Regions from separate parts of the Streptomyces sp. NBC_00569 genome, predicted to be linked through region 4. Evidence: riboswitches for the same ligand, from Rfam matches in the RefSeq annotation. Region 4 holds a riboswitch; each other region holds the start of a gene.
What was found. A riboswitch is a leader RNA that binds a small molecule or an ion and turns the genes downstream of it on or off. The one in region 4 is predicted to bind cobalamin.
Positions count from the first base shown of each region.

Region 1: linked by a shared signal. The riboswitch ahead of OHO83_RS39305 (HoxN/HupN/NixA family nickel/cobalt transporter) and the one ahead of OHO83_RS06530 (ABC transporter substrate-binding protein) in region 4 are both predicted to bind cobalamin.
Region 2: linked by a shared signal. The riboswitch ahead of metE (5-methyltetrahydropteroyltriglutamate--homocysteine S-methyltransferase) and the one ahead of OHO83_RS06530 (ABC transporter substrate-binding protein) in region 4 are both predicted to bind cobalamin.
Region 3: linked by a shared signal. The riboswitch ahead of OHO83_RS33395 (cobalamin biosynthesis protein) and the one ahead of OHO83_RS06530 (ABC transporter substrate-binding protein) in region 4 are both predicted to bind cobalamin.

Region 1 is NZ_CP107783.1:8,704,559-8,712,314, forward strand. Features, by position in the region: gene OHO83_RS39290 (sensor histidine kinase) at 1-201, opposite strand, end outside; gene OHO83_RS39295 (hypothetical protein) at 734-1,462, opposite strand; gene OHO83_RS39300 (YoaK family protein) at 1,554-2,267, opposite strand; gene OHO83_RS39305 (HoxN/HupN/NixA family nickel/cobalt transporter) at 2,310-3,404, opposite strand; cobalamin riboswitch at 3,434-3,657, opposite strand; gene OHO83_RS39310 (ArsR/SmtB family transcription factor) at 3,747-4,109, shown strand; gene OHO83_RS39315 (inorganic diphosphatase) at 4,135-4,569, opposite strand; gene OHO83_RS39320 (GNAT family N-acetyltransferase) at 4,723-5,211, opposite strand; gene rho (transcription termination factor Rho) at 5,272-6,432, opposite strand; gene OHO83_RS39330 (class I SAM-dependent methyltransferase) at 6,844-7,569, shown strand; gene OHO83_RS39335 (DUF4440 domain-containing protein) at 7,566-7,756, opposite strand, start outside.
Region 2 is NZ_CP107783.1:8,810,748-8,818,503, forward strand. Features, by position in the region: partial or broken gene OHO83_RS39795 (disulfide bond formation protein DsbA) at 58-159, shown strand; gene OHO83_RS39805 (SpoIIE family protein phosphatase) at 1,122-3,242, opposite strand; partial or broken gene OHO83_RS47120 (tRNA uracil 4-sulfurtransferase ThiI) at 3,408-3,740, opposite strand; gene metE (5-methyltetrahydropteroyltriglutamate--homocysteine S-methyltransferase) at 3,775-6,099, opposite strand; cobalamin riboswitch at 6,264-6,487, opposite strand; partial or broken gene OHO83_RS47125 (3-hydroxyacyl-CoA dehydrogenase family protein) at 6,660-6,955, opposite strand; gene OHO83_RS39820 (hypothetical protein) at 7,277-7,603, shown strand; gene OHO83_RS39825 (sugar O-acetyltransferase) at 7,683-7,756, shown strand, end outside.
Region 3 is NZ_CP107783.1:7,420,790-7,428,545, reverse strand. Features, by position in the region: gene OHO83_RS33410 (lysozyme) at 1-669, shown strand, start outside; gene OHO83_RS33405 (inorganic phosphate transporter) at 859-2,133, shown strand; gene OHO83_RS33400 (hypothetical protein) at 2,149-2,370, shown strand; cobalamin riboswitch at 2,481-2,622, shown strand; gene OHO83_RS33395 (cobalamin biosynthesis protein) at 2,734-3,675, shown strand; gene OHO83_RS33390 (cobyric acid synthase) at 3,672-5,207, shown strand; gene cobN (cobaltochelatase subunit CobN) at 5,204-7,756, shown strand, end outside.
Region 4 is NZ_CP107783.1:1,393,721-1,401,476, reverse strand. Features, by position in the region: gene OHO83_RS06560 (amidase) at 1-712, opposite strand, end outside; gene OHO83_RS06555 (LacI family DNA-binding transcriptional regulator) at 868-1,911, shown strand; gene OHO83_RS06550 (aldehyde dehydrogenase family protein) at 2,025-3,461, shown strand; gene trxA (thioredoxin) at 3,543-3,947, opposite strand; gene OHO83_RS06540 (dihydrolipoyl dehydrogenase family protein) at 4,075-5,499, shown strand; partial or broken gene OHO83_RS46900 (2-hydroxypropyl-CoM lyase) at 5,571-5,750, opposite strand; cobalamin riboswitch at 5,852-6,049, shown strand; gene OHO83_RS06530 (ABC transporter substrate-binding protein) at 6,121-7,188, shown strand; gene OHO83_RS06525 (FecCD family ABC transporter permease) at 7,338-7,756, shown strand, end outside.

The DNA.
Region 1 (7,756 bases), 7.3 Mb from region 4:
GGCCGTGATGAGGGAGGCGGCCACACAGAGCCAGCTGACCAGGAGCGCTACGAGCACCCAGGTGCGGGCGGCCTGCGGAGCCGCGGCGGTCACCGCGCCGACGGCCGCTCCGGCCACCACGAGGACGGCGAGGGGGACAGCGAGCGTGGAGCGCCGCGACGTGGGTGTGCGGCGCGGACTCGGGCGGGCAGGCACTGGCATTCCGCGGTCCCATCGGTGCTTGCGTGCGGGAAGGTCGTGGCCGATCGGCTCGGGTCGGCCGCACGGCCGGTCCCACCAACGGGATGGTGATCTTCCGGCACGTATGTGGCGCTCATGCTAGCCACCGCGCGCGGTGAGGGAACCGGGACAATGAACGCAGAGCGCCCGGCGGCGAAGTTCGTCGCGAAGTCGCCAGCCGGTCAGGGGGCCGTGGTAAGGGCTTTCGTCGCCATGGGCGCGTCAAATGGGGACACGTGTGCGGGTGTTGGGCGTCAGTGCGCTCGGGCCGGGGCGCGTTCATCGGTGCGTCGGCCGGTGGCCGGCTGCCCGGAGCGGCTTTCGCGTTACTACCGAGGGGCTGTTTTCAGCCAACCCCGGCCGGATGCGCGGTGGTGCGTCATGGATGCGGAGCCTCGGGGGCGCCGTTCGGCCGGCCGCAATGGAGGCGATTGTCGGCAAAGCGCGGTTGGTCAGGGGCGGAACGGACGTACGGCGCACGTGCCTCGTGCGTGACGGTCGGCGGGTGGAACGGTCAGTCCTCCTGCGGGGCGCGCGTCCTGCGCCACAGCAGGCAGGCGGCCCCGCCCGCGAGGGCCGCGCCGAAGCCGATCCGGCCCAGGTCCACGCCGCCGCCGGCGGTGCTGCCGACGCCTGCGCGTGCGCCGCGATAGTTGTCGCGTGCCAGGTTCATCGGGGTGCTCCACTGCCTGCCGTCGGGACAGGCTCCCTGCACGGACACCTGCGAGCTGGCCCCGACCGCGCCGGCGAGGCGTGCAGTCCCCCTGTACTGGGTCCGCCCGTCCTGCCCGATTCCGCCGCCGAACACGGGGAGTGTGACGGAGCCGGCGGCGAAGGCCTCGGAGCGGGCCGTGATGGAGCCGCGCCCGCCGCCGGCGCAGTAGACCGTGATCTCGGCGGTGGACGAGGCGGCCCCCACCACCGTGGGCGGCGAGAGGCGTGCCTCCGCGTAGGAGTCGCGGTTCGACGGGCCCCGGTCGCGGGTTCCGCCGTCCGGGCCCTGGTCGCGGGTTCCGCCGTCCGAGCCCCGGTCACGGGTCCCGTCGTCCGCGCCCCGGTCGAGAGGCCCGTCGTCGGAGGGGCTCAAGGGGGTGGTCCGGCCCACCGAGCCGGTCCGGCCCACCTCGTCGGGTGCGGTCACCGAGGCGGGTGCTGCGAAGGGGTGCTGCGCGGCTGCCGACCCGGGCGCGAGCGCGGTGAGGCAGGCGGTCGTCGTGATGACGGTGGCTATGGGGCAGAACATGAGGCGTCTCCGGTCCCTGTGCCGCAGCGGCAGGGGGAGCTGCGGTCCTGGTCAGGACGCTAGTGAGCCCGGGCGGACGGCGCCCGCAGGGTTAGGCCGATCGGATGTCGTCCCCGTCGGCGGCCGGCTCGCGATATCCGGCCGCGGCCACCGCCACGAGCAGGGTGCCGACGAGGAGCGGCCAGCCCAGGCCGTGGTGCAGCACGAGCAGCGCGCCGAGCCCGGCGCCCGCGAGCATCGCCACCACGGAGGTGATCCCCCGCCCCGGCCGCGGATCGGTGCCGCCCGCGAGCGAGGACTCCGAGGCGAGCCCGGTCAGCGTCATCGTGAGGACCGTCGTGGTCATGTCCGGGACCGCGAGTTTGCGGACGGTTGCGTTGCGCAGCCCCATCGCCCATGCGAGGACGGCGATGAGCGCGTACGTCGCCTCGCCCGGCCACGCGAACGCGACGGCGGTCGCCGCGGCGAGCAGGACCGCCTCGGTGACGAACACCGACCGCACCCAGGTCTGCCGCGCCCGCCCGGCGAACACTGCGGTCAGCCGCCCGGCGCACACGGCCCCCGCGAGGAACGCGCCGAGGGAGGTGAGCGACCCGAGGACGGAGAACCCGGGAGCGCCCGCGGCGGCGAAGCCGATGATGACGACATTGCCGGTCATGTTCGCCGCGAAGACCCGGCCGAGGCCCAGATAGCTGACCGCGTCGACGATGCCGCTCACGACCGTGAGGACCGTGAGGGCCGCGGGGAGGGTGGTCCTGCGCGGCACGGGCGCGGGCGCCGCTGGCGGAACGCTGGCTTCACTCACCCGCACGACCTTACGGATTCCCGGTCCCGGCGGCCCGCCGGATCAGGTCCGCACGGCCCACCGTTCCTCGACCTTCGCGAGCCGCCAGTACCCGATGGCGGCCGCCCAGACGACGACGAACAGGCCCACGATGATGAACCCCACGTTGTCCAGGTCGAGCCCCGCTATCCAGCCGGTCACCGAGTCCCGCAGATCGAGCTTGTCGTGCAGGACGCCCACGAGCTCGATGGTGCCGATCAGGAAGGCGACGGCGATCGAGAGGCCGGTGATGGCCAGGTTGTAGAACACCTTGCGCACGGGGTTCGAGAACGCCCACTGGTACGCGAAGTTCATGAACGTCCCGTCCAGGGTGTCGAACAGACTCATCCCGGCGGCGAACAGGAGCGGCAGGCACAGGATCGCGTACCAGGGCAGTCCGGCCGCCGCGCCGCTGCCCGCCATCACCATCAGCGTGACCTCGGTCGCCGTGTCGAAGCCGAGGCCGAAGAGGAAGCCGAGCGGGTACATCTGGCCCGGCCGGGTGATGGACTTGGTGAACCGGCCGAGGATCCGGTTCATGAACCCCCGTGCGTCCAGGTGCTGTTCGAGCTCCGCCTCGTCGTACGAGCCCGCGCGCATCGCCCGGAACACCCGCAGGATCCCCACCAGGGCGACGAGGTTGAGCGCCGCGATGAGGTAGAGGAAGGACCCGGAGATGGTGGTGCCCATGACGCCGAGCGTCTGATGGGTGGCGGAGCCCTCGTTCATGATCCGCCCGGCGAGCTGGGTGCCGCCGGCGATCAGCGCGGCGAGCACGACCACCACGCTGGAGTGGCCGAGCGCGAACCAGAACCCCACCGACACCGGGCGCTTGCCGTCGGCCATCAGCTTGCGGGTCGTGTTGTCGATCGCGGCGATGTGGTCGGCGTCGAACGCGTGCCGCATCCCCAGGGTGTACGCGGTGACGCCGAGGCCGATGCCGAAGGCCTTCGACCCCACCTCGTAGTGCTCCGGCACGACGAGCAGGAACAGCACGCCGAACGCGACGACATGGAGTGCGGCTATCACCGCCAGGAGCCCGGCGGTGCGGACGGTGTCCTCGCGCCGCCAGTGGAACGCGTCGCGTCCGGTCTCCGGGGGCTTTACGGGCAGGGCCATGCGGTCACGCTCCAACACCTCGTGGAATCACTTCGTGAGATGCCGTGGCCGGTCTCCTGGCTGACGGGTGTCCGCGTCCGCCCCTGCCTTCCCGGCTGCGCGCGGCAGCCAGTGGCGTGGTGGGGCGGGGCGTCCCGAGTCGTCTCGTTACCGAGGGACCCGGGGCCCGATCACAGTGGCGAGGGCCGCTTCGGTCTGGGTCCTTTGAAGGACCGTCACCGAATTCCCGAGCACCACGGCCCGCCCACAGTAGAGGCCGCTCGGCGACGCCTGCAAGGCTGCACAGCTGCGTAGGTGTGCGCGGGTATTCAAGATCACATCGGTGGCTGCGAGGATGGCGTCATGCATCTCGTCCCTGCCGAGCGCGCCGACCGCCGCACGATCGACGGCCACCGGGTCTGCGAGGCCATCGCCGCCATCGGTGAGCCAGGACACGTCCGCGCCTGGGCCGACCGGTTCTCCCTGCTCGCCGATCCCCGGCGCCTCGCGCTGCTGCTCGCGCTGTACCGGGCGGGGCCGCTGGCCGTGTCGGATCTCGCCGTGGCCACGGGCATGAACGACCCGGCGGTCTCGCAGGCGCTGCGGCTGCTGCGCGCGGCCGGCGTCGTCGAGGGGGAGAAAGAGGGCAGGATCGTGCGCTACCGCGTCGTCGACGCGGCGACCGCGGACCTGCTGGAGCGCTGCGCGACGGACGGCGCGCACTGACACGTGCGCGCCGTCAGGGCCGGTCTCAGTCCCCTCGGGCGGCGGCCCGGCGGCGCGCGGCGGCGATCTCCGCGTACGTGAGGTCGCGGCCCTCCCAGTGCGATCCCTCGACCGACTTGCCGGGTTCCAGGTCCTTGTAGACCTCGAAGAAGTGCGTGATCTCCAGACGGTCGAACTCGGGGATGTCCTCGATGTCCTGCACGGAGGTATGGCGCGGATCGTGCGCGGGCACGCACAGAATCTTCTCGTCCATGCCTTTCTCGTCCCGCATCACGAACATGCCGATCGCCCGGCATTCGACGGTGCAGCCGGGGAACGTCGGATCGCCCACCAGGACGAGCGCGTCGAGCGGATCGCCGTCGCGCCCGAGGGTGCCCACGATGTATCCGTAGTCCGCCGGGTACTGGGTGGAGGTGAACAGCATCCGGTCGAGCCTTATCCGGCCGACGGAATGGTCCATCTCGTACTTGTTGCGGGAGCCTTGGGGGATCTCCACGGTGACGTCGAACGCGTGGACCGCGTCGGTGCCGTGGGCTGCGTCGCTGTGTCGGACCTCGTTGTCCAAGCCGGCCTCCTCGTCCACCCCGAGTGTGCTCCCGGGAGTACGGGTGCGTCAGCCGATCGGGAACTCCAATTCCGGCCTGTCCCACATCACGGCGGGCGGATCGGCGGCCGCGGTGCCGGTGCGGACGGCTCCCGTGCTGCGGTAGAAGCCTTCGGCGGGCGGGTGCGAGACCACGCGGACCGAGGCGAGTCCGGCGGCGCGCGCCTCGTCCTTCATGTGGGCGACCAGCAGCCGCCCGATCCCGAGGCCCTGCGCCGCGTCGGCGACGAACATCAGGTCGAGCTCCGGCGGTGTGATCACGAGGGCGTAGAAACCGAGCACCAGGTCGTCGGCGCCGACCGCGACGAAGACGCGATGAGCCTCGATGTAGTCGGGGCCCACCCGGTAGCCGGCCACCATCGACGCGTACGGGGCCTCGTAGGCGCGGGACGTACGGACGAGCCGGGTCAGCCGCTTGGCGTCGCGGGCGGTCGCCCTGCGCACCCGGACCGCCCCGCCGGCCCCCGCGCTTTCCGGGGCTGTAATGCTCGAAGTCATAGTGAGAGTATTACGCATCCTGTCGCGCGGATCGACCCGGGACCTTGTGTGCCGGCCGTCTCACGCGGGGGGAACGGTGGACTGCACCTGCCGCAGGAACGTCGCGTTGTCCGGCGTCTGCCGGATCCGCTCGACGAGCGTCTCGAGCCCGGCGTGCCCGTCCCGCGACTGAAGCGCGCGCCGCAGACCGCGTACGACCGCCAACTCGGCCTCGGGCAGCAGGAGTTCCTCGCGGCGCGTGCCGGACTGGGCGAGGTCGACGGCGGGGTGGATCCGGCGCTCGGCGAGGGTGCGGTCGAGGCGGATCTCCATGTTGCCCGTGCTCTTGAGCTCCTCGAAGAAGTAGTCGTCGGCGCGGGAGCCGGTGTCGACGAGCGCGGTGGCGAGGACGGTGAGCGAGCCGCCCTCCTCGGCGAGCCTCGCCGCTCCGAAGAACCGCTTGGGCCCGATCAGCGCGGAGGCGTCGACACCGCCGCTGAGCGTACGGCCGCCGGACGAGGCCGTGTTGTTGTGGGCGCGGCACAGGCGCGTCAGGGAGTCGAGGAGGATGACGACGTCCCGGCCGTCCTCGACGAGCCGCTTGGCGCGCTCGACGGCCAGTTCGGCCAGCGCGATGTGCGCCTTCGCGGGCTGGTCGAAGGTCGAGGCGAAGACCTCGCCCCGCACCGAGCGCCGCATGTCGGTGACCTCCTCCGGCCGTTCGTCGAGGAGCACCACCATCAGATGGGCCTCGGGGTGGTTCGTGGCGACGGACGCGGCGAGCTGCTGGAGCAGCACCGTCTTGCCGGTCTTGGGCGGCGCCACGATCAGCCCGCGCTGCCCCTTGCCGATGGGGGTGAACAGGTCGACCAGGCGGGGCGTCACGCCGCCCTTCGCGGTTTCGAGGCGCAGTTGCTGCCGCGGGTGCAGGGGGGTGAGGTCACCGAACCGGGGCCGCCCGCGCAGCTCCTGGACGGGGCGCCCGTTGACGCGCTCGACCTCGGCGAGTACGCGCGGCCTGCCGCATGTCCCCTGGATCAAGTCGCCCTTGCGCAGGCCGAGTCGGCGGATGAGCGCGGCCGGGACCTGGACGTCGTGCGACGTCGGCAGGAGGTCGGCCAGGCGCAGGAACCCGGGCCCGTTGCCCGAGCTGTCGAGGACGCCCGCGGCCTGGACCGCGACCTCCTTCGGCTGCGACGTGAACGCCTTTGTGGTGGTGGGGGGTTCGAGTGTGGTGGTCATCGGAATCGGTCCTTTCGCGGACGTTCGTACGAGAGCATGAGTGAGGTGGGATCCGGCGGGATCGGGGCGGTGACTGCACGCCCCGCTGAGGCGGGCGGGCGAAGAGGCCCGTGAAAGCCCTGAGAAGCCTGTGGCCGGGGAGAAGCGATGCGGGGTACGGCGCGTCGGCGCCGCCTGGCGCATCGCTGACATCGATTCGACGAATCCCGCTGTCGCGGCGATTCGGAGAGGGAGACTGGCACCGGCGCCGAAGAGGCGGCTAGCACATGTGCCATTCGCACTGTAACACCATGGGGGCGCCGTCCCGCAAGGACTCACGTCACGGGCCACCGTTCCCAGCCGCCCCGTGAACCCTGCTCGACCCCTTGAGCAAAGCCCCGTGACGCCGGGCGCGGCCTATGCTGAGCCCCGATGTTCGCACCTGAAGGCCCCACAGTCCGGGAGCTCGCCGTCCAGGCGCTGTCCTCCGTCGAGCGCGGCTACGACCTGCTCGCCCCCAAGTTCGACCGCACGCCGTTCCGCACGCCCCGGTCGGTCCTCGCACCCGTGACCCGTGCCCTACGCGGCATGGGCCCCTTCGAGCGCGGACTCGACCTGTGCTGCGGGACCGGCGCGGGGTTCGGTGTGCTGGCGCAGGTGTGCCGCGAGCGGCCTGTCGGGGTCGACATCAGCGCGGGCATGCTCACGGCGGGCCGCGCGGCCCACGGGAGCGGCGCGGACCTGGTGCGCGGCGACGCCCTCGCCCTGCCCTTCGGACCGGCCTTCGACCTCGTCGTCAGCTTCGGGGCGTTCGGCCACTTCCTGCCGCGGCAGCGGCCCGCCCTGTTCGCCCAGGTCCACTCCGTGCTGCGGCCGGGCGGACGCTTCGCGTTCCCGGTGCCGGCGCCCGCGCGGCCCGGCTCCCGCGGCTACTGGTCGATGCTGGCCTTCGACGGCGCGATGCGGGTCCGCAACGCGCTGTGGCGGCCGCCCTTCGTCATGTACTACCGCGGCTTCCGCCTCGGCGACGTACGCAGCGAGCTGGTCAGGGCCGGTTTCGACGTGGCGCTCCGGGCGCTGCCCGAACTCGGCGAGCGCTCCGACGGCAGCCCCAGATGCCGCCTCCTGGTGGCCACGAAGGCCGGCCCGCCGCGCTAGACGGCCGTCTCGGGCGCCCCGCCCGCCTGCCGTACGTCCTCGTGGAGGTGCACGATCAGCCAGCGGCCCACCGTGGGGTCCTTGCGCAGGACCGCCGTGTTCCGCAGCAGCTCGGGACGGAGCGGGGTGCCGTCCGGGCCGGGTGTGTACGCGACGCGCAGCCAGTAGCGCAGGACCGCCGTGTCGC
Region 2 (7,756 bases), 7.4 Mb from region 4:
CTGAGATACGGGCGTACTCCCGTGACGTCGCCGACCAGCTGGCCCGTGCCACCGAGTTACTCCGCGGCACGCCTGTGGGACGGCGCCCTCGCCGTCGTCACCACGCCCGGCTTCTACGAGATCAAGCGCGGCCGCACTGTCGGCCCGCTCTTCGACTGAGACGGAAATCCCCTCCATCTGCCGACCGGGGCGCGTTGCCCGATCGGAGCGTGACAGGGTGGACCGACCGGTGCGGTGGGCAGAAGCATCGCGGCCTTTTCGGTGCGACAGCCGGTGCCGTGGCGGCGCGGGTCTCCTGCGACGGCCGGCCGGCCGCCGGCGCACACAACCGCTGAACTTCGTGCCGGGCGACGCCGTGGTGAACGCCGCGCGGCCTGGGCCTGTGCCACTCCGCCCGCGTCCAGGTACGCGGTCTGCACCGCCCATGGCGGCGGCTGGTAATCGCCGGGCTCGTAAGGGCAGTTCGTCCGGTTCGGATCCGGGTTCCGACTCTTCGGTGTCTCAGTGCGGCCATCGTTGCCTTCGCTGCCGCTGCGGAAGATTTCAAGTCCGGTGAGACAGTCGTGACGCTGTGAAGTCCGTGGGGGCTTCCCAACCCTGGCCGGGTCGTTGATCCACGTTGTGTTACGCCATGCCGCCACCTGTGTGCCATAGCGGCGCGGGCGCCCGCTGTCGGGCTCGGAACGTCATCACTGCAGGTGGGCAGGCGTAAGCGATCCGGCATCGGCCGCACCGGGCCCTGCGTCAGGCCGCTCCCCTCCGCTCGCTGCCCGAACCGATCACCGAACCAGGGCAGATCCCGCGTCTGGACATCCGCCGAAAAGATCGGCTCGGCGGCACTCTCCACGCGTACGAACATGCCGCTTGACCAGCACGGATGATGTATCGGCACCCACAACGAAGGCGTCACGCAGCCACTGCCCGAACGCGGCCAGTCGATGTCGCGCGTCGTGCGGGGCGGCCGGGATTGGCCGCTTCGCTGGTATCCGCCGTGGATTCGGTCCACCCGACGCCTCAACAACGCCTCCGCCTCACCGAGTTCAGAAGACAAGTCGTCTGGGCACCAGACCGCCTCCGCCGACGGTGGCCTGTTGGCGGGGGCGGTCATCTGCTGCGTCGGATCAGCGGGGACGTTGCTTACCGTCTGGCGCGAACGGCTGGCTGCGGGCGATCAGCAGGGCGACGTCGTCGTGGTCGTCGGGCAGCCGGAGATCGTGCAGGAGCCGGTCGCAGGTTTCTTCCAGAGGGCAGTCGAGTGCTTCCAGAACGCGCAGGAGCGTGTCGAGGCGCTCGTCGATGGGGTGGTGGCGCGTTTCGACCAGTCCGTCGGTGTAGAGGATCAGCTGGTCACCCGGGTCGAGGCTGACAGTGGTGGTCTCGAAGGGGACGCCACCCACGCCGAGTGGGGTGCCGGTGGGCACGTCGAGCAGCTGGGGATGCCCGCCGTCGCGGACGAGGACGGGGGGCAGGTGGCCGGCGTTGGCGATGCGGCACTCCCCACGGTGGGGGTCGTAGGCGGCGTAGAGGCAGGTGGCGATGTATGGCTCCAGTCCGGAGGTGATCGTGTCGAGCTGTTCGAGGACGCGAGTGGGGTCGAGGTCGAGGCCGGCGAAGGCGGCGGTCGCGGTGCGCAGACGGCCCATGGTCGCGGCGGCGTCGATACCGCTGCCCATGACGTCGCCCACGACGAGGGCCGTCCGGTCGCCGCCCAGGGGGAGGATGTCGTACCAGTCGCCGCCGATTTCGTAGGCCGCCTGTGCGGGCTGGTACCGGGAAGCGACCTGCAGGCCGGGCAGGTGGGGTGGATGGTGGGGGAGCAGGCTGCGCTGCAGGGTCTCGGCGGCGTTGCGCACGCTCTGGTGGGCGCGGGCGTTGTCGATGCACACCGCGGTGCGGGAGGCCAGTTCGGTGGCGATGGCGAGGTCGTCCTCGTCGAAGGGCCGTGGGTCGCGGGCGCGGGTCAGCCCCAGGAAGCCAAGGACGGTGGCGCGAGCAATGAGCGGGACGGCCATGTAGGAGTGCACTCCGGCGCGGGCCAGCAGCGTTGCGGCGTGGTCGTCGCGGGCGATACATGTCAGGTCGTTTCCGTCGGCGTGCGGGATCAAGATGGGCCGGCCGGTGCGCACACAGCGGGTGGCCACGCGGTCGTCGTCGTACGCGGCGATGTGGCCGGGCGGATCGGCGGCCTGGAGGGCCTCGGTGGGGTGGGCGGCCTTCAGTGCGAGGGCGCGGAAGAACGCGGGACCGGCGCTGGTGCGAGGCCGGTGCTCGTCGATGACGGAGTCGAGCACGTCGACGGAGACCACGTCGGCGAGTTCGGGAACGGTGACGTCGGCCAGCTCCCGGGCGGTCTGTGCGACGTCCAGGGTGGTGCCGATACGGGCGGAGCCGTCGGCGATCAGGGCCAGACGCCGCCGCGTCGCGGTCGCCTCCTTGGCCGATTGGTAACGCTCGGTGACGTCCGTGACAAGTTCGGCCACCCCGAGCACGCGGCCCTGGGTGTCTTCGAGCCGGTAGACCGAGATCGTCCAGGCGTGCAGGCGCGGTGCCGGGTCGGCCGGGCTGTGGCCGACGATGGTGGACTGGTCGATCAGGGGCATCCCGTTGTCGAGGACCTGCCGCATCGCGGCTTCGGGCATCTCGAACTTCGCAGCTTTCATGATCTCGCGGTAGTGGCGGCCGAGGTGGTCTTTCGCGGGGATGCCGTGCATCTGCTCCATCGCGGGGTTGACGGCCATGTACCGCAGGTCGGAGTCGAAGATTGCGATTCCGATGGGGGACTGGGAGATCAGCCGGGTGGAGAGGGCTACGTCCCGCTCCACCTCGCGCAGTGTGGGCGCGTCGGTGCCCAGCCCAAGCGCGTAGAAGTCGCCGCGGTCGTCCAGGAGCCGCATGTTGCGCAGCTCCACCAGTCGTGTGCCGCCGTCCTTTCGCCGGACGGGGAACGTGCCATCCCAGCTCCGGCCCGACTCCATGACCTCGGCAAACTTCTTGAGCACCCAGTCGCAGTGCTCCTCGGGGACGAGCAGCTGTGCGGCGTACTGCCCGAGCGCTTCCTCGGCGGTGTAGCCGTACAGCTCCTCGGCCTGCGGACTCCACAGGACGACCCGGCCCTCGGCGTCCAGCAGCACTGCCGCCACTCCCAGAAGGTCCAGCAACCCACTCGGCTGCGATGGTTCGCCGCTCGCTCGGCTGCTGAACACCTGGCTGATGTCGGGGGGAGGCCATTCGGCTTCGCTCATCGCTGGCACTCCTTCCGCCCGCCGACGCCACATGAGCCACCCCTCGGACTGGGGCGCGGCCTGTCTGCGCCTGCCGGCGGCTTCGACTTCCATGGTCACCCAGACCACCGGAGAACACACCCCGTTCGCGTGGCGCGGGCCTGCACGGGAAGGACTGGCGACCTGTCCGAGGCTGTCGGCGGTGACCAGGGCCTCCGCCCCGGTGCGCGTGGCCAGGGCCGAAGCCGCCCGGACCATCAGCCGGCGCCGCGCCATGACCTGGAGGCGGCCCGCACCCGCGATGGCGAGTTGCTTGTGTGCTGTGCCGAGCGCGAGCATGTGCAGACTGTCAGGTGGCTGGAACCGGTTCGGCTCACGGGCCGGTGCGTACGCCCTGTAGACGGACGAGGGATTCGTGTACGGGGCGCCGCTGAAGTGTACGAAATCGCAGACGAGGCCCCGGCGCATGGCGCGGTGGGCGGCGACGGGGGAGTCGTACGACGTGCCGGGCCGGGGCACCGCGGTGCCCCGGCCGAGCTGGGCGTGCCCAGGATCAGGACGCGGACGCTCCGAGTTCCTCGCGGACGGTGCGGGCCGCCGCGACGAGGTTCTCCAGGGAGGCGCGGGTCTCGGGCCAGCCGCGTGTCTTCAGGCCGCAGTCGGGGTTGACCCACAGCCGCTCGGCGGGGATCGCCTCAAGTCCCCTGCGAAGCAGGCCGGTTGCCTCTTCCGCGCTCGGTACGCGGGGCGAGTGGATGTCGTACACGCCGGGTCCGGCCTCGCGCGGGTAGCCGTGCTCTGCCAGCTCATGTGCGACCTGCATGTGGGAGCGGGCCGCCTCCAGGCTGATCACGTCGGCGTCGAGGTCGTCGATGGCCTGGACGATGTCCCCGAACTCGGCGTAGCACATGTGGGTGTGGATCTGAGTGTCCGGGCGGACGCCACTGGTGGTGAGGCGGAACGCCTCCGTCGCCCACGCGAGGTAGGCGGCGTGGTCGGCGGCGCGCAGCGGGAGCGTCTCGCGTAGCGCGGGTTCGTCGACCTGGATCACTGACGTCCCGGACGCCTCAAGGTCGTTCACCTCGTCCCGCAAGGCGAGGGCGACCTGACGGGCGGTGTCGCCAAGGGGCTGGTCGTCGCGGACGAAGGACCAGGCGAGCATGGTGACGGGCCCGGTGAGCATGCCCTTGACGGGACGGGACGTCAGCGACTGGGCGTAGGCGGTCCAGCGCACCGTCATCGGTTCGGGGCGCGAGATGTCACCGGCGAGGATCGGCGGACGGACGCAGCGGGTGCCGTAGGACTGCACCCAGCCGTGCCGCGTGGCCAGATAGCCGGTGAGCTGTTCGGCGAAGTACTGCACCATGTCGTTGCGCTCCGGCTCGCCGTGGACGAGGACGTCCAGGCCGGTCTTCTCCTGGAAGGAGATCACTTCCTGGATCTCGGCCCTGATGCGCGCCTCGTAGCCGGCCGTGTCGATGCGGTCGGCACGCAGGTCGGCGCGGGCGGCGCGCAGTTCGCCGGTCTGTGGGAACGAGCCGACGGTGGTGGTCGGCAGCAGCGGCAGGCCGAGGTGGGCACGCTGGGCGGCGGCCCGCTCGGCGTACGGCTGCGGGCGGTGACCGTCGGTGTCCGTGACGGCGGCGGCGCGGGACCGCACCGCGGGGTCGTGTGTCAGGGACGACCCTGCGCGGGAGGCGAGGTCTGCGCGGTTGGCTGACAGTTCCGCGGTGATCGCACCGGTGCCCTGGGTCAGGCCCTTGGCGAGGGTGACGACCTCGTTGGTCTTCTGGCGGGCGAAGGCGAGCCAGCGCAGGATCTGCGGGTCGACGTCCCGTTCCAGGGAGGCGTCGAGGGGGACGTGCAGCAGGGAGCAGGAGGCGGCCACGTCGACCCGGTCCGCCAGTCCCAGCAACGTGCCGAGCGTGGCGAGGGACTTCTCCATGTCGTTGACCCAGATGTTGCGACCGTTGACGACGCCCGCCACCAGGCGCTTGCCGGGCAGGCCACCGACGCCGGCGAGGGCGTCGAGGTTGGCGGCCGCGGTGTCGGTGAAGTCCAGGGCCAGACCGTCGACAGGGGCCTTGGCCAGGACCGGCAGGGCGTCGCCGAGCCGGTCGAAGTACGAGGCGACCAGCAGCTTGGACCGGTCGCTGAGGGCGCCCAGGTCGCGGTAGGCGCGGGCGGCGGCGTTCAGCTCCGCCGGTGTGCGGTCCTGGACGAGTGCGGGCTCGTCGAGCTGAACCCACTCGGCGCCCGCGGCGCGCAGGTCGGCGAGGACCTCTGCGTACACGGGAAGCAGCCGGTCGAGCAGAGTGAGCGGGTCGAAGTCGGCCGCGACGCCCGGCGCGGGCTTGGCGAGCAGCAGATACGTGACCGGGCCGACCAGGACGGGGCGGGCGGCGAGTCCCAGGGAGAGGGCCTCCTCGAGCTCGGACACCTGCTTGGTCGAGTCCGAGGAGAACACCGTGTCCGGGCCCAGCTCCGGCACCAGGTAGTGGTAGTTGGTGTCGAACCACTTCGTCATCTCCAGCGGCGCGACATCCTGCGTGCCGCGCGCCATGGCGAAGTAGCCGTCCAGGGCGTCTGTGTCGACAGCTGTGCGGTGGCGTTCGGGGATCGAACCGACCATGACGGTGGTGTCCAGGACGTGGTCGTAGTACGAGAAGTCGCCCGTGGGGACTTCCTCGATGCCGGCGCCGGCGAGTTCCTGCCAGTTCTTGCGGCGCAGGTCGGCGGCTGTGTCCCGAAGGGCGTCGGCGGAGACGCGGCCCTTCCAGTAGCCCTCGATCGCCTTCTTGAGTTCGCGATTCCGTCCCTGGCGGGGGTAGCCGTACACGGTGGCCCGTGCTCCCGCGGCTGTGGTCTTGGTGGTCACGGAGTTCTCCTTCGAGAGACGTATCCCTGAGATCCCGAAGACTCACGCGGCCAGAAGGGAGTGACAGACCGGCGGCACGACCTCGCGCGGCAAAGGCGCGGTCATCCGCTCGATATGTACGCCGACCCGCCCACGAGGTCACCGGGATGTCCGCGCACGCGTCATACGCGCACGGGCAGTTGGCAGGTCTTCGGACTCGCGGGCGCGCCTCGTGTCGTACGAGGCTCCTACTGGCCGTCGCTTCCCAGGTCCCGTTCCTCGGGCCCAGTGCGTATGACGGCGGTCGTTCCCACTCACCGCTGCGGGGCAGTCCCGGATTCCCACCGGGTTCCCTCTTGCGACGCATCCCGTCTGGCGGACGGGGCGAACCAGCTGCACCGGTCACCCTACGGGGTGCCGCTGACACACGAGCGGACCGGTCCAGGATGCGGATGGTGAGGTGAGGCACGTCGGCGGAGGGTCGGACCACGAAAGAGGGGCGGGAACCGGAATCCGGTCTGGTTCCCGCCCCGCGCTCCGACCGCCTCCGGCCCTCAATCCGGATGCGGTACCCGGGCCCCTCAGCCCTGGTGGTCGTTGACGGTGCCTTCTCGCTCGTACTCGTGGAAGCAGCGGCCTGTCTTGCGGCCCAACAGGCATGCCTCGACTATGTGTTGAAGCGTGTCGGCGGCGCGTAGAGCGGTTCCTTGAATTCCTAGTAGAGGGGTTTCGCGATGGCGGCGACGGTGTCGAGGCCGATGAGGTCCGCGAGCCACAGCCGGCCCATGGGGTGAGCGCAGCCGAGTTCCATGCCGTGGTCGACGTCGGTCGGGTTGGCGAAGCCGGACTCGGTCGCGCGGATCGCCGACAGGAGGTGTCCAGGAGGTCGGTGAAGGTGATGCGGTCCGTGGCCGTGCGCGCCTCTTCGATCGTCAACTTGCTCTTTCGCGCGGCCTTTTCGAGCGAGGTGACGATTCGGTCGCGTGCGCCCTCGGCGGCTGTGGCATCTGCTTCGCAGACGACGGTGTCGAGGTCGACCCGTGCACAGACCTCGGTACGGTACGTCGGCACGCATGGCACTTGAGACCCGCGCCGCCACTCCCCGAGGGTCCGCCGATCTCTCACAGGAGTATGCCGACCGTTGATCTACACGCACCAACTCGCCTGTGCAGGAGCCGAGTTGCAGTGAGGTGCGCGTGTGAGTCGTGAAGAGTTCGCGCACGATTCTCGGGATCCGGTCACAGGAGCGGAAAGCTCGGAGGGCTCACTCGGTGCTTCCGAACACTTCCGCACCGCGGACATCCACGAGACCGTGCCGCCGCTGCTGGCCATGGCGCTGGTCTGGGAGATGACGCTCGTCGACCTGTTCACGGGTGCCTACGCGGGTGTGCCGGGCCCGCTCCGGGTACTGCTCGTGCTCGGTGCCCCGGTCTCGGTGACCGCGGTCGGTCTGTGGGAACTGCGCCGCCTGCGCACGCACTACGGCATCGCGGTCCGGGACATGCTGATGCGGCAGCCGGGCTAGCCGGGCCGGACACCCTGCGCCGAGTGGCGCGCCGATCGGGAGCGTACGTTCGTACATTCCGGAGTGTACGATCGTACGCATGACGACGGACCACTTTGCCGACGACCCGCGGACGAACCTGGAGCGCATGCTCGCGGGTGACCTCTACATCGC
Region 3 (7,756 bases), 6.0 Mb from region 4:
GGGGGGACCGCTCTCGCCCAGACTCCTGCGTCCGCGGCGGGCGGCACCAAGGGACACGACGTCTCGTCGCACCAGAAGAACGTCGACTGGCGGAAGGCCAGGAGCAAGGGCGCACGGTTCGTCTACGTCAAGGCGACCGAGTCCACCACCTACCGCAATCCCTATTTCGGCCAGCAGTACGACGGAGCGCGGAGCGCGGGCATCATCCGCGGCGCGTACCACTTCGCGCTCCCGGACAAGTCGTCCGGCCGGACGCAGGCCTCGTACTTCGTACGCAACGGGGGTGCGTGGCAGGCGGACGGCTGGACGCTGCCGCCGGCGCTCGACATCGAGTACAACCCGTACAGCTCGAAGAAGTGCTACGGCCTGAGCAAGGCGAAGACGGTCTCCTGGATCAGGTCGTTCAGCGACGAGGTGCGCCGCAGGACGGGCCGCCGGCCGGTGATCTACACCAATTACCACTGGTGGAAGACGTGCACGGGCAACAGCGCGGCCTTCGCGGGCAACCATGCGCTGTGGCTCGCCCGCTACGACGAGTCCGCCGGGGCGCTGCCCTCGGGCTGGTCGTACTGGACGTTCTGGCAGTACGACCACAGCGGCGGACTGCCGGGTGACCAGAATCTCTTCAACGGTTCGCGGGCCCAGTTGCGAAGGTTCGCCCGCGGCTAGCGGAGGGCTCGCTTCCGCTTGATTCGGCCACCGTTCCGCTTCGCGGGCGGCCCCGTGCCGCCGCCCCGTTCTCAACGGAATGGCGGCGCTCCGCTTCGAGTCACCACACCGCCCGCCCCAGTTCATCTTCCGTTCACTCAGATTGCCTACGGTCGCCGAGCCACTGACGTCCAACAGAAGCCTGGGTAAATGGAACACATCACGCTTCTCCTCGGGATCGTGATCGTCACCGCTCTCGTGTTCGATTTCACGAACGGTTTCCACGACACAGCCAACGCGATGGCCACCACCATCTCGACCGGCGCCCTCAAGCCCAAGACGGCGGTGGCCATGTCCGCCGTGCTGAACCTCGTCGGAGCCTTCCTCTCCGTGGAGGTCGCCAAGACGATCTCCGGCGGCATCATCAACGAGGACGGTCTCAAGACCGAGGTCATCTTCGCGGCGCTGGTGGGCGCCATCCTCTGGAATCTCCTGACCTGGCTGGTGGGGCTCCCCTCCAGCTCCTCCCACGCTCTCTTCGGCGGCCTCATCGGTGCCGCCGTGATGTCGATGGGCTGGTCGTCGATCGACGGCGGCACCGTCGTCACCAAGATCCTCCTCCCGGCCGTCGCCGCGCCGCTCGTGGCGGGCATCGCCGCGATGCTGGCCACCCGGCTCACGTACCGGATAGGCAGCAAGACCGACCAGAAGGCGACCGCCAAGGGCTACCGCGCCGGGCAGATCGCCTCCGCGGGCCTGGTCTCGCTGGCGCACGGCACGAACGACGCGCAGAAGACGATGGGCATCATCACGCTCGCCCTGATCACGGGCGGCGTCCTGAACCCCGGTGCGAACCCCCCGATGTGGGTCATCGTCTCGGCCGGTACGGCCATCGCGCTCGGCACCTACCTCGGCGGCTGGCGCATCATCCGCACCATGGGCAAGGGCCTCACGGACCTCGCGCCGCAGCAGGGCTTCGCCGCCCAGACCAGCGCCGCGACCGCGATCCTCGCCTCCTCGCACATCGGCTTCTCGCTCTCCACGACGCAGGTCTGCTCCGGCGCCGTGATGGGCTCGGGCCTCGGCCGCAAGGGCGGCGTCGTCCGCTGGTCGACCGCGACCCGCATGTTCATCGCCTGGGGCCTGACCCTGCCGGCCGCCGGTCTGGTCGGTGCGGGCGCCGAGTTCCTCACCAAGCAGGGCTCGTGGGGCGTCGCCGTCACCGCGCTGCTCCTGATCGCCGGCGCGGGCACCATCTGGGCGCTGTCGCGGCGCAACTCGATCGACCACACGAACGTCACGGACGACGACATCGACGGCGCCGACGTCCCGGACGAGCCCGCAGGCGTCGTGACCACCGCGATCGCGGCCGTCACCCCGCCGCCCACCGGCACGGTCGCCGGCCTGGACACCGACGTGAAGACCACCATTCCCGCCTCGCCCGCCCCGCCCTCCGCGGAGCCCGCGCGACCGGCCACGGTCTAAGGAAGCAGCAGCGCTATGCACATCGACTGGGCAGCACTCGGCTCCGTGTTCGGAGTCAGCCTCGTGATCACGGTGGCCCTCGTGGGCCTGTTCACCCTCGGCATCGTCGGCCTCACCAAGCGGGAGTCCGCGGCGGCCCAGGGCAACTCGGCGGCGCTGGCCGTCTCCGGCGCGTACGCCTGCTTCGCCCTGTGCGCGGCGGCCGTCGGGTACGGGATCTTCCTGATCGTCGCCTGACCGGAGGTAACCGGCAGGAGTGCGGGGTGCGGGACGCGAAGGCGTCCCGCACCCCGCTTCGTGTGTGCCTCAGCACACTCTCCCTTCGCAGGTCAACGGCAAGTTGACGGGCGTTCGCGGAGCGTGGTGGACTTCCGGGGCCATCTACGGCAGCAGGAGAGGAAGCCGGTGCGAATCCGGCGCGGTCCCGCCACTGTCACCGGGGAGTGATCCCCGCGAGCCAGGAACTCTCGCCGCCGGTCTCTTCCAACCAGGGCGTGGACACCCTGAGTGAGGACATATCGCCATGCGCGGCTGCCAGTTGCGGGTGCTCCCGCCGAGAACGAGTACAAGGGTTCCGTTCGCCGTAGCGGCGGGCTGACCGTGCGAGCCGAGCGCGTCTTCGCGTACGGCAGCGCCGCCGGACTCCTCGGTGACCTCCTGTTCGGCGATCCGCGCCGCGGGCATCCGGTCGCCGCGTTCGGGCGGGCCGCGGGCGCCGTCGAGCGAGTGCTGTGGAGCGACCACCGCGGGTGGGGCGCGCTGCACACCGCCGTGTGCGCCGGGGGCGCCGCCGTCGCCGGTGGCCTCGCCGCGCGCGCCGTGCGCCGCTCCCCCGCCGCCTCCCTCGCACTGACCGCCGCCGCCACCTGGGCTGTGGTCGGCGGTACGTCGCTGGGGCGCGAGGCGCGCGCCATCGGGGGCGCGCTGGCCGCCGGTGACGTGGACGCGGCACGCGAGCGGCTGCCGCATCTGTGCGGGCGTGACCCGCAGGCCCTGGACGCGGACGGGATCGCGCGGGCCGTCGTCGAGTCCGTAGCCGAGAACACCTCCGACGCCGTCGTGGGCGCGCTCGTGTGGGGCGCCGTCGCCGGGGTCCCCGGGCTCGTCGCCTTCCGCGCCGTGAACACCCTGGACGCCATGGTCGGGCACAAGTCGGCCAGGTACCGCCGTTACGGCTGGGCGTCCGCGCGCCTCGACGACGTGGCCGGCTGGCCGGGGGCGCGGCTGACCGGCGTGCTCGCCGCGGTCGCGGGCGGCCGTCCGCGCGGCGCGCTCACCGCGTGGCGCGAGGACGCGCGGCTGCACCCGAGCCCCAACGCCGGTGTCGTCGAGGCCTCGTTCGCGGGGGCGCTCGGGGTGCGGCTCGGGGGCACGTTGTCGTACGGCGGGCGGGTCGAGAACCGGCCCGTGCTGAACGCGTCGGGCCGGTCCGTGGAGACCGCCGACGTCGAGCGGGCGGCGCGGCTCTCGCGGCGCGTGAGCTGGCTGGCCCTCGGCGTGTGTGTCGCCGGGCGGGCACTGTTGCGGAGGGGGAAGTCGTGAGTGGTGGCGGACTGCTGGTGGCAGGGACCACGTCCGATGCCGGGAAGAGCGTCGTCACCGCCGGCATCTGCCGGTGGCTGGTGCGCCAGGGGGTGAAGGTCGCGCCGTTCAAGGGACAGAACATGTCCCTCAACTCCTTCGTGACGCGCGAGGGCGCCGAGATCGGCCGTGCGCAGGCCATGCAGGCGCAGGCCGCCCGCGTCGAGCCGAGCGCCCTGATGAACCCCGTACTGCTGAAGCCGGGCAGTGACCGGAGCAGCCAGGTGGTGCTCATGGGCAGGCCGGTGGGCGAGTTGAGCGCCCGTGGTTACCACGGGGGGCGGCAGGCCGCGCTCCTGGACACCGTCGTGGGATGCCTGGAGGAACTCCGGGGCAGCTATGACGCCGTGATCTGTGAAGGGGCGGGCTCTCCCGCCGAGATCAACCTGCGCCGCACCGACATCGTCAACATGGGGATCGCGCGGGCCGCGCGGCTGCCCGTGCTCGTGGTCGGCGACATCGACCGCGGCGGCGTCTTCGCGTCGTTCTTCGGCACGACGGCGCTGCTCGCGCCCGAGGACCAGGAGCTGCTGGCCGGCTATCTGGTGAACAAGTTCCGCGGGGACGTCTCCCTGCTCGAGCCCGGCCTCGACATGCTCAAGGACCTGACCGGACGGGCCACGTACGGAGTGCTCCCCTTCCAGCACGGACTCGGCATCGACGAGGAGGACGGGCTGCGCGTGTCGCTGCGCGGCTCCGTGCGCGAGTCACAGACCACGGCGCCCGTCGGCGAGGACGTGCTGCGCGTCGCCGTGTGCGCCGTGCCGCTGATGTCGAACTTCACCGACGTGGACGCGCTGGCCGCGGAGCCGGGCGTCGTCGTGCGGTTCGTCGACCGGGCCGAGGAGCTCGTCGACGCGGACCTGGTCGTCCTGCCGGGAACGCGCGGCACCGTCAAGGCACTTCAGTGGCTGCGCGAGCGCGGCCTCGCCGACGCCCTCGTGCGCCGGGCCGCCGAGGGGCGCCCGGTCCTCGGGATCTGCGGCGGTTACCAGGTGCTCGGCGAGCGCATCGAGGACGACGTCGAGTCCCGCGCGGGCGCCGTGGACGGTCTCGGACTGCTGCCCGTACGGGTGCGGTTCGAGCGTGAGAAGACCCTCGCCCGGCCCGTCGGCGAGGCGCTCGGCGAGCACGTCGAGGGCTACGAGATCCATCACGGGGTCGCCGACGTCAAGGGCGGCGAGGTGTTCATCTCCGATGGCGGAGGACACAGTCTGGACGGGTGCCGCGTCGGCTCCGTCTGGGGCACGCACTGGCACGGCTCGCTGGAGGCGGACGGCTTCCGCCGGGCGTTCCTGCGCGAGGTCGCGGCCGCCGCGGGCCGCCGTTTCGTGCCGGCGCCCGACACGTCGTTCGGCGCGCTGCGCGAGGAGCAGCTCGACCGGCTCGGCGATCTGATCGAAGAACACGCGGACACGGACGCGCTGTGGCGGCTCATCGAGTCCGGCGCTCCGTCAGGACTGCCTTTCATTCCACCGGGAGCGCCCGCATGAGCACAGTGTTGTTGTTGTCGACCGCAGACACCGATCTGCTGGCGGCCCGGGCCTCCGGCGCCCCCTACCGGATCGGGAACCCGACCCGCGTCGACGTGCAGAGCGAACTGCCGGAGCTGCTCGACGGCGTCGACATCGCCGTCGTACGGCTCCTCGGCGGCAAGCGCGCCTGGGAGGACGGGCTCGCGGCGCTGAAGGCGTCCGGCGTGCCGACGGTCCTGCTCGGCGGCGAGAGCGTCCCGGACGCGGAGCTGATGGCCGAGTCGACCGTGCACGCGGGCGCCGTGGCCGAGGCGCTGCGCTACCTCGTCGAGGGCGGACCGGGCAACCTCGTCGAGCTGGCCCGCTTCCTCGTCCAGGACGTGCTGCGGGGCGGGCACGGCCGGGCCGGGAGCACGCAGGAGCGGCACAGCGCCGAACCGCAGAAGATGCCCGAGTACGGGGTGCACGGCCGCCGTGCGCGCGTCGAGGGCCGCCCGACGGTCGGTGTGCTCTTCTACCGCGCCCACGAGCTGTCCGGGAACACCGCGTTCGTGGACACTCTGTGCGACGCGATCGAGGCGCGCGGCGTCAACTCCCTTCCGGTGTACTGCGGTTCGCTGCGCGGCGCCGACTCCGGCCTGTACGAGCTCCTCGGCGAGGCCGACACGCTGGTCGCGACCGTGCTCGCGGCGGGCGGTACACATGCCTCGCAGGCGTCCGCGGGCGGCGACGAGGAGGCCTGGGACATCGGCGCGCTCGCCGACCTCGACATCCCCGTCCTGCAAGGTCTCTGCCTGACGTCGTCGAAGGCGGCCTGGGAGGCGTCGGACGCCGCCCTGTCGCCGATGGACGCGGCCATGCAGGTCGCGATCCCCGAGTTCGACGGCCGGATCGTGACCGTGCCGTTCTCCTTCAAGGAGGAGGGCCCCGACGGCGTCCCCGTGTACACGGCCGACCCCGAGCGGGCCGCGCGCGTCGCGGGGATCGCCGTGCGCCACGCCCGTCTCGGCCACAAGCCGAACGCCGAGAAGAAGCTCGCCGTCGTCTTCACCGCCTACCCGACCAAGCACTCGCGGGTCGGCAACGCGGTCGGTCTCGACACGCCCGCCTCCGCCGTCCGCGTCCTGGACGCGCTGCGCGAGGCCGGTTACGGCGTCGACGGCTACCCGGACAACGGGGACGAGCTGATCCACCGCCTCATCGAGGCGGGCGGCCACGACGTGGAGTGGCTCACCGAGGACCAGCTGGCGTCGGCGCCCGCGCGGGTGCCGCTCGCCGACTACCGCGCCTGGTTCGACAAGCTGGCGCCCGAGCTGCGCGACGGGATGCTGGAGGCGTGGGGCGAGCCGCCGGGCTCCCTCTATGTCGACGGCGACGACATCGTGCTCGCGTCCCTTCAGTTCGGCAACGTCGTCGTGATGATCCAGCCGCCGCGCGGCTTCGGGGAGAACCCCATCGCGATCTACCACGACCCGGACATGCCGCCGTCGCACCACTACATGGCCGCGTACCGCTGGCTGGAGAACAGTTTCGGTGCGGACGCCGTCATCCACATGGGCAAGCACGGCACGATGGAGTGGCTGCCCGGCAAGGGCCTCGGTCTGAGCGGGAGTTGTGCGCCCGACGCGGTCCTCGGCGAGCTGCCGCTGATCTACCCGTTCATCGTGAACGACCCGGGCGAGGGCACGCAGGCCAAGCGCCGCGGGCACGCCACGGTCGTCGACCACCTGGTCCCGCCGATGGCCCGCGCCGACACGTACGGCGACCTGGCAAAGCTGGAGCAGCTCCTCGACGAGTACGCGCTCGTCTCCGACCTGGACCCGACGAAGGCCCCGGCCGTGCGCGCCCAGATCTGGACGCTGGTGAAGGCCGCCGAGCTCCACCACGACCTGCATGTCGACGAGCAGCCGGACGACGGTGACTTCGACGAGTTCGTGATGCACATCGACGGCTATCTGTGCGAGATCAAGGACGTGCAGATCCGTGACGGTCTGCACATCCTGGGCGGCGGTCCGGTCGGCGAGCCGCGCGTGAACCTCGTACTCGCCGTGCTGCGCGCCTCGCAGGTGTGGGGCGGCACGGCGAACGCGCTGCCCGGCCTGCGGGCCTGCCTGGCCGAGCACTTCGGCCTGGTGGAGAAGGAGCTGCTCGGTGAGCCCGGCGCGCCGGTGAAGGTGCCGGACGGGCTGACGGACCTCGTAGACGGTCCCGCCCGCAGCGCCGCCGACGCGATCGACCTCCTGGAGCAGCTGTGCCGGCGCGCGGCCGAGGGCATGGAGGAGCGCGGCTGGGACGCCGCGGCCGTCCCCGCGCTCGTCCGGGACGTCGTCGGGACCGAACTCCCCGACGCCGTCGCGGTGTTGGAGTTCGCGTGCCGTGAGGTCGTGCCCCGGCTCGCGCGCACCACGGACGAGATCGGGCACATCCTGCGTGCGCTCGACGGCGGATACGTGCCCGCGGGGCCGTCCGGGTCGCCGACGCGCGGCCTGGTCAACGTGCTGCCGACGGGCCGCAACTTCTACTCCGTCGACCCGAAGGCGATTCCGTCGCGGCTGAGCTGGGAGGTC
Region 4 (7,756 bases):
GCAGGTCGCCGTCGTGCGAACCGCTCGCCGCGTCCAGGAGCAGCGCCGCGTCCCCGACGGTCCTGCCGAGCGTGCCGTTCACGGTGATCCCGTGGAAGGACTCCGCCCAGGGCCATGTGGAGATCCTGCCGCGCTGCGGCTTGATGCCGACGAGGTGCGTCCACGCGGCGGGTATCCGGACACTGCCCGCTCCGTCCGAGCCGAGCGCGGCCGGCACGATCCCCGCGGCGACGGCCGCCGCCGAGCCGCCCGACGAGCCGCCGGGCGTGTGCCCGCGATTCCACGGGTTGCGGGTGTCGCCGAACGCGGGCCCCTCGGTGAACGGCCACTGCCCCAGCTCGCACGTGTTCGTCTTGCCGATGACGATCGCGCCCGCCGCGCGCAGCCGGCGTACGGCCTCAGCGTCCTCGGTCTTCGGCGGGAAGTCGCCGGGGCAGCCGAACGCGGTCGGCTCGCCCGCCACATCCATGTCGTCCTTCACGGCCAGTGGCACCCCGAGCAGCGGCCGGTGTCCGCCCGCCGCGCGTTCGCGGTCCGCGGCGTCCGCCTCGGCGAGGGCGGCCTCCCCGCGGACCGTGCGGAACGCGTTCAGGACAGGCTGCGTCGCCTCGATGCGCTCCAGGGCCTTCTCGACGAGGACGCGCGAGGACACGTCCCCGTCGGTGAGCGCGCGGGCGGTCGCGGCGAGCCCGGCGGCACGGTCGGACGCCATGCGGACACCTCCTTGTACGGGACTTCGGAACTCAGGAACTTCGCAACTTCAAGAATTCGAACGGCTTGAGTGCACGCACGCTAGCGGCCGCAAGCCCCAACCGGTATGCCCGGCCGGGAACACGGCCGTACCCGTCTGGAAGGATGCGGTGCGTCATGGTGCAGATACCGAAGCCGCAGTCCGCCCGCACATCACGGGAGCCCGCCGCGCCGAGCCCGGCGCCGACGAGCGCCGACGTCGCCCGCCTCGCCGGGGTCTCGCGCGCCACCGTCAGCTACGTCCTGAACAACACCAGCGCCGTCAGAATCAGCGAACCCACACGGCGCCGCGTCCACGAGGCCGCGAAGGAGCTCGGCTATGTGCCGCACGCGGCGGCCCGCAGCCTGCGCGCCGGACACACCCGCATCGTCCTGATGCCCTCCCCGAGCGTCCCCGCCGGACCGCTCTACAACGCGTTCTTCAACGACCTCCAGTGGGCACTGAGCCGCCTCGACTACACGGTCGTGCAGTACGGCAGCGTCAGCCTGCGCGGCGACGACGCGGCGCGCGCCTGGGCCGAGCTGCGCCCGGTCGCCGTCCTCACACCCCCTGATCTGGGCACCGAGGGCATCGAGGTGCTCCGCCGCTCCGGCGCCAGGGCCGTCATCACGCTCGGCCCGGAGCGCGCCGAGGGCGCCCACGCGCTGCTCATGGACCACTGTGAGGTCGGCCGGAGCGCGGGCACCCACCTCGTCGAACGCGGCCGACGCCGCATCGGCGTCGTCCTGCCGACGGAGCAGGGCCTCGACCACTTCGCGCGCCCGCGCCTCGACGGCGTGCGGAACGCGGTCCTGGGCACCGGCGCGGAGGTCTTCGAGCTGCCTCTCGCGTACGACGAGGAGTCGGCCGTCCAACTGGTGCCGGAAATCCGCGAGTTGGGGCTCGACGCCGTGTTCGCGTACAACGACGAGTACGCGATGCTCCTGATGCGGGCGCTCCAGGACGCGGGCGTCGGCATCCCGGAGGAGACCGCTGTCATCGGGGCCGACGACCTGATGCTCGGGCGGCTGCTGCGGCCCCGGCTGAGCACGGTCCGTATCGAGTTGCCGTCCGGGCAGGAGCTCGCCGCACTCGTCGACCGTCTGGTACGCGACCCGGGCGCAGGCACCGAGTCGCACGACACGCTCCGGGCCCGCGTCGTGGCCCGGCAGTCGACGTGACGGCCGGGGCCGCGAGCGGCCTACGCGACTAGGATGTTGCGTGCTCAACAACATGGGTCGGCGCACCGCCCCGCGCGCCGCCCCGGAGATCAGTGACCGATCGGAGATCCGGCATGTCCCTGCTCGACCCGAAGACCTGGCAGGCCCGCCCGCTGTCGGGCGATGAGCACGCGGTCACGGAGCCCGCCACGGGCGAGCGCCTCGCCACCGTCACCCTCGCCTCCCCGGACGACGTCCGCGCCGCGGCGCGGGCCGGAGCGGCGGCCCAGGGCGACTGGGCCCGGCAGCCCCACTTCGCGCGCGCCGCCGTCCTGCGCCGCGCGGGCGACCTGTTCACCGAGCACGCCGACGAGCTGCGCACCTGGCTCGTGCGAGAGTCGGGATCCATCCCGGGCAAGGCCGACTTCGAGCTGCACGTCGCCGCCCAGGAGTGCTACGAGGCCGCCGCCCTCGCGTCCCGGCCCACCGGCCAGGTCCTGCCCAGCGAGGCGCCCCGCCTTTCGTACACACGCCGCGTCCCGGCCGGTGTCGTCGGCGTCATCGCGCCGTTCAACGCCCCGCTCATCCTCTCCATCCGCTCCGTCGCCCCGGCCCTCGCACTCGGCAACGCCGTCGTCCTCAAGCCGGACCCCCGCACGGCGGTCTGCGGCGGGCTCGCCCTCGCGGCCGTCCTCTCCGCCGCGGGTCTGCCACAGGACGTCCTCCACGTGCTGCCCGGCGGGACCGACGCCGGCCAGGCGCTCGTCGCCGACCCGGACGTCCCCGTCATCTCCTTCACCGGCTCCACCGGCGCGGGCCGGGCCGTCGGCGAGGCCGCGGGGCGCCACCTCAAGCGGGCACACCTGGAACTCGGCGGCAACTCCGCCCTGATCGTCCTGGCGGACGCCGACCTCGACGCCGTCATCTCCACCGCGGCCTGGGGCTCCTTCTTCCACCAGGGCCAGATCTGCATGACGACCGGCCGCCACCTCGTCCACGCCTCGCTCTACGAGGAGTACGTCGAACGCCTCGCCGCGAAAGCCGATTCCCTCGCCGTCGGCGACCCGCACCGCGACCAGGTCCACCTGGGCCCCGTCATCGACGCGGCACAACTGGCCAAGATCCACGGCCTGGTGGAGGCCAGCACCGCCGCGGGGGCCAAGCTCGCCGCGGGCGGCACGCACCGCGACCTCTTCTACCGGCCGACGGTCCTCGCGGGCGTCGACGACAGCACCCCCGCGTACGCCGAGGAGGTCTTCGGCCCCGTCGCACCCGTCCGGTCCTTCACCGACACCGACGAGGCGGCGGCGCTGGCCGCCGCGAGCCCGTACGGCCTCTCCCTCGGCATCGTCACCCGCGACCCCGCGCGCGGCCTCGACCTCGCCGAGCGCATCCCCACCGGCATCGTCCACATCAACGACCAGACGGTGAACGACGAGGCGGTCGCCCCGTTCGGCGGCGTCGCGGCGTCCGGCACGGGCGCCCGCTTCGGCGGCGAGGCGAACATCGAGGCCTTCACCGAGACCCGGTGGACCACGGTGCGCGGCGACGTGGCGGGCTATCCGTTCTGACCCCGCGCACATGATCGTGAAACGGCCGCCGGGCCCGTACGGAGAGTTCGGGCCCGGCGGCCGTCGACAAAGGGGGTGGCGTCAGGCCTGCTCGGCGCCCGCGCCGTCCTCGCCCGCCTTGGCCTGCTGCTCGGCGATCGACTTGCGCACCTCGTCCATGTCCAGCTTCCTGGCCTGGCCGATCACGTCGTCCAGGGCCTCCTGCGGCAGCGCCCCGGGCTGGGCGAACACGGCGACCTGGTCACGGACGATCATCAGCGTCGGGATCGACTGGATGCCGAACGCCGACGCGAGCTCGGGCTGGGCCTCCGTGTCGATCTTCCCGAATACCAGGTCCGGGTTGGCTTCCGCAGCCTTCTCGTAGACGGGCGCGAACTGCTTGCACGGCCCGCACCACGACGCCCAGAAATCGATCAGCACGAACCCGTTGTCCGTGACCGTCTGGTCGAAGTTCTCCTTGGTGAGCTCCACGGTGGTGCTGCTCATGATGTGCCCTCTTCCTGCTTCCTGGTTGCGGTGCTGAAGCCGCTTTTCACAACGGTCCCGGTAATGGACGTATTCCGCGCGCGTACCCGTGTGGCCCCGACGCACACCTGCGACCACACTGGGGCCCATGACGGATGAGAACACATACGACGTGGTGGTTCTGGGCGCCGGGCCGGTCGGGGAGAACGTCGCGGACCGGGCCCGCGCGGCGGGCCTCAGTGCCGCGGTGGTGGAGAGCGAACTGGTCGGGGGCGAGTGCTCCTACTGGGCGTGCATGCCGAGCAAGGCCCTGCTGCGCCCGGTCATCGCCCAGGCCGACGCGAGGCGCCTGCCGGGCCTGCGGGAGTCCGTGCAGGGTCCTCTGGACGCGCCCGCCGTCCTCGCTCGCCGTGATGAGTACACCTCGCACTGGAAGGACGACGGCCAGGTGAGCTGGCTGGAGTCCATCGGCGCCGACCTCTACCGGGGCAAGGGGCGTATCACGGGCATCCGCCGGGTCACCGTCATCGGGCCCGACGGCACCGAGCACGTCCTCACGGCCCGCCACGCCGTCGCGGTCTGCACGGGCACACGCGCCGCGCTCCCCGACCTCCCCGGCCTGGCCGACGTCGAGCCGTGGACGAGCCGCGAGGCCACCAGCGCGCAGAAGGTGCCGGGCCGCCTCGTCGTCGTGGGCGGCGGAGTCGTCGCCGCGGAGATGGCCACGGCCTGGCAGGCCCTCGGCTCGCAGGTCACGATGCTCGTACGCGGGTCGGGGCTGCTGTCCCGGATGGAGCCCTTCGCCGGTGAGCTGGTCATGCAGGCCCTCGCCGAGGCGGGCGCGGACGTGCGGACCGGCGTCTCCGTCAAGGAAGTCACCCGGGAGGGCGGCACCGTCGTCACCACCCTGGACGACGGATCGACCCTGGAGTCCGACGAGATCCTCTTCGCCACGGGCCGCGCGCCCCGCACGGAGGACATCGGCCTGGAGACCGTCGGCCTCGAACCCGGCTCATGGCTCCCCGTCGACGACAGTCTCCGCGTCGAGGGCAGCACCTGGCTGTACGCGGTCGGGGACGTGAACCGTCGCGCGCTCCTCACCCACCAGGGCAAGTACCAGGCACGGATCGCGGGCGCGGCCATCGCCGCCCGCGCCCAGGGCGTCCCGCTCCTGGAGACGGACCGCTGGGGCGCCCACGCGGCGACCGCCGACCACTCCGCCGTCCCGCAGGTCGTCTTCACCGACCCCGAGGCGGGCTCGGCGGGGCTCACCCTCGCGGAGGCCGAGGCGGCGGGCCACCGCGTCCGCGCCGTCGACTACGACATCGCCTCGGTGGCGGGCGCCGGCCTGTACGGCGACGACTACCGGGGCCGCGCCCGCATGATCGTCGACCTCGACCGCGAGGTCCTCCTGGGCGTCACCTTCGTCGGTCCGGGCGTCGGCGAACTCGTCCACTCGGCGACGGTCGCCGTCGCGGGCGAGGTCCCGATCGACCGTCTGTGGCACGTGGTCCCGTCGTATCCGACGGTGAGCGAGGTGTGGCTGAGGCTGCTGGAGACGTATCGTGGCTGAGGGATGTCCCTCTGCGCGTGGCTGTCCGGGCGAGACACGATGCCCCCCGCCCGGACAGTCTCACCCCGGGGTCAGGACGCGGAGAGTTCGCGGCGGACCGTACGGGCCGCCGCGACCAGGTTCTCCAGGGAGGCGCGGGTCTCGGGCCGGCCGCGGGTCTTCAGCCCGCAGTCGGGGTTGACCCAGAGCCGCTCGGCGGGGATCGCCTCAAGTCCCTTGCGCAGCAGGGCCGCTGCCTCACCGGCGCCGGGCAGCGCGCGGCTGTCCGGCGCGAGCCCGTCCCGCACCGCGGGCACCGTGCGAGAAGGGGCCGCCGTCTGCATTCGGGGGCCGTGGTAGCTTTCCAAGGCCAGTCGAACTCATGCCCGTCTGCCCCGCATTGCGGGAGCTCGGACAGGTATGTGTCAGGGAATCCGGTGCGAATCCGGAGCTGACGCGCAGCGGTGAGGGTGACGGGCGGGGCATCGGCCACTGGACCGCACGCGGTCCGGGAAGGCGCACCGTCCGCGGGATCCCGAGTCCGAAGACCTGCTGGCAGCCTTCGCGGGCTCCGGTCGGGGCGGCGGGGGAGACCGTGCGACCGGGCTCCGCGCATGAGCCCTCGACATCGAGGAAGTCCCCGTGCCCTTCGCGCACCCCGCCACGTGCAGTGGCTCCGTTCGCCTCATACCCCGTGCCGCGCTCTGTCTCGCCGCGACGCTCGTCCTGGCCGCCTGCGGAGGTGGTGGATCCGCCCGCACACCCGCGACCCAGGGGAGCGCCGCCGGCTATCCGGTCGTCCTCGACAACTGCGGTACGCGGGTCGAGGTGAAGGCGGCGCCCAGGCGCGCCGTCTCCCTCGACCAGGGCTCGACCGAGATCATGCTCGCCCTCGGCCTCGGTGACCGCATGGCCGGCACGGGGACCTGGACGGACCCCGTGATGAAGGGGCTGGAGAAGGAGAACGCGAAGGTCGAGCGGCTCGCCGACCGCTATCCGTCCTTCGAGAAGGTCCTGGACGCCGAACCCGACTTCGTCGCCGCCTCGTTCGGCGCGACTCTGAGCAAGGGCGGAGTGGCGCCACGGGATCAGTTCGCGAAGCTGGGCGTACCGGCGTACCTCTCGCCCTCCGACTGCGCCGGCAAGGACAACAGTGGTGGCGGCGACGGTGCCCGTACCAAGACCCTCGGCATGGAGACCGTCTACGGCGAAGTCCGCGACCTCGCCGCCGTCTTCGATGTGCGTGAACGGGGTGAGCGGCTCGTCTCCGCACTCAAGGCCCGCGTGAGGAAGGCGACCGGCGGCATCGACGCCTCCCGGACGACCCTGCTGTACTGGTTCGCCAACTCCGACTCCCCTTATATGGCGGGCTGTTGCGGCGCGCCCGGCGTCATCACCCGTGAGGTGGGGGCGAAGAACGTCTTCGACGACACCCGCGACGAATGGCCCCAGATCAACTGGGAGACGGTCGCGGACCGGGACCCGGACGTCCTCGTCATCGGCGATCTCACGCGCCGCTCACAGACCGCCGAATCCGCCGCCAAGAAGATCGAGTTCCTCGAGTCCGACCCTGTGACCAAGAACATGACCGCCGTGAGGAAGAAGCGGTACGTGCTGCTCAGCGGGCAGGCCATGAACCCGACCATCCGTACCGTGGAAGGCGTGGAGCAAGTCGCCGCGAAACTGCGGGCGTTCGGCCTCGCCGGATGAGCGTGGAAGCGTCGCCCCCACCCTCTCAGGCGTCGTCCCCTGAGACGGCGCCCGAGGCGTCCCCTGAGGCGGCGCCTTCACCCGCCACCCCGAAGCGGCTTCTCACGGTGCGCGGCGTGCTCGCCTGGCCGACCGGTTTCGCGGTGCTCATGGCGTCCGTGGCGCTGGCCATCACCATCGGCCCGGCCGACATCGGGATGACCGATGTCTGGTCGGCCGTTGCCGCCCATCTAGGCGTGGGCGAACCGGAGTTGACTCCCATTCGCGACGGCATCGTGTGGAACCTGCGGCTGCCGCGCACCCTGCTGGCCGCCGTGTGCGGCGCGGGGCTCGCGGTGTGCGGCGCCGTGATGCAGTCGCTGCTGCGCAACCCGCTCGCCGACCCCTTCGTCCTCGGTGTCTCCTCAGGCGCCTCGACCGGCGCGGTCCTTGTCGTCGTACTCGGCGTCGGCGGCGGCGCCCTGTCGGTCTCGGCCGGCGCCTTCCTCGGCGCGGTCGTCTCCTTCGCGCTGGTGCTGGCGCTCAGCCAGGTCCTCGGCGGCTCCACCGACCGTGTGGTGCTGTCCGG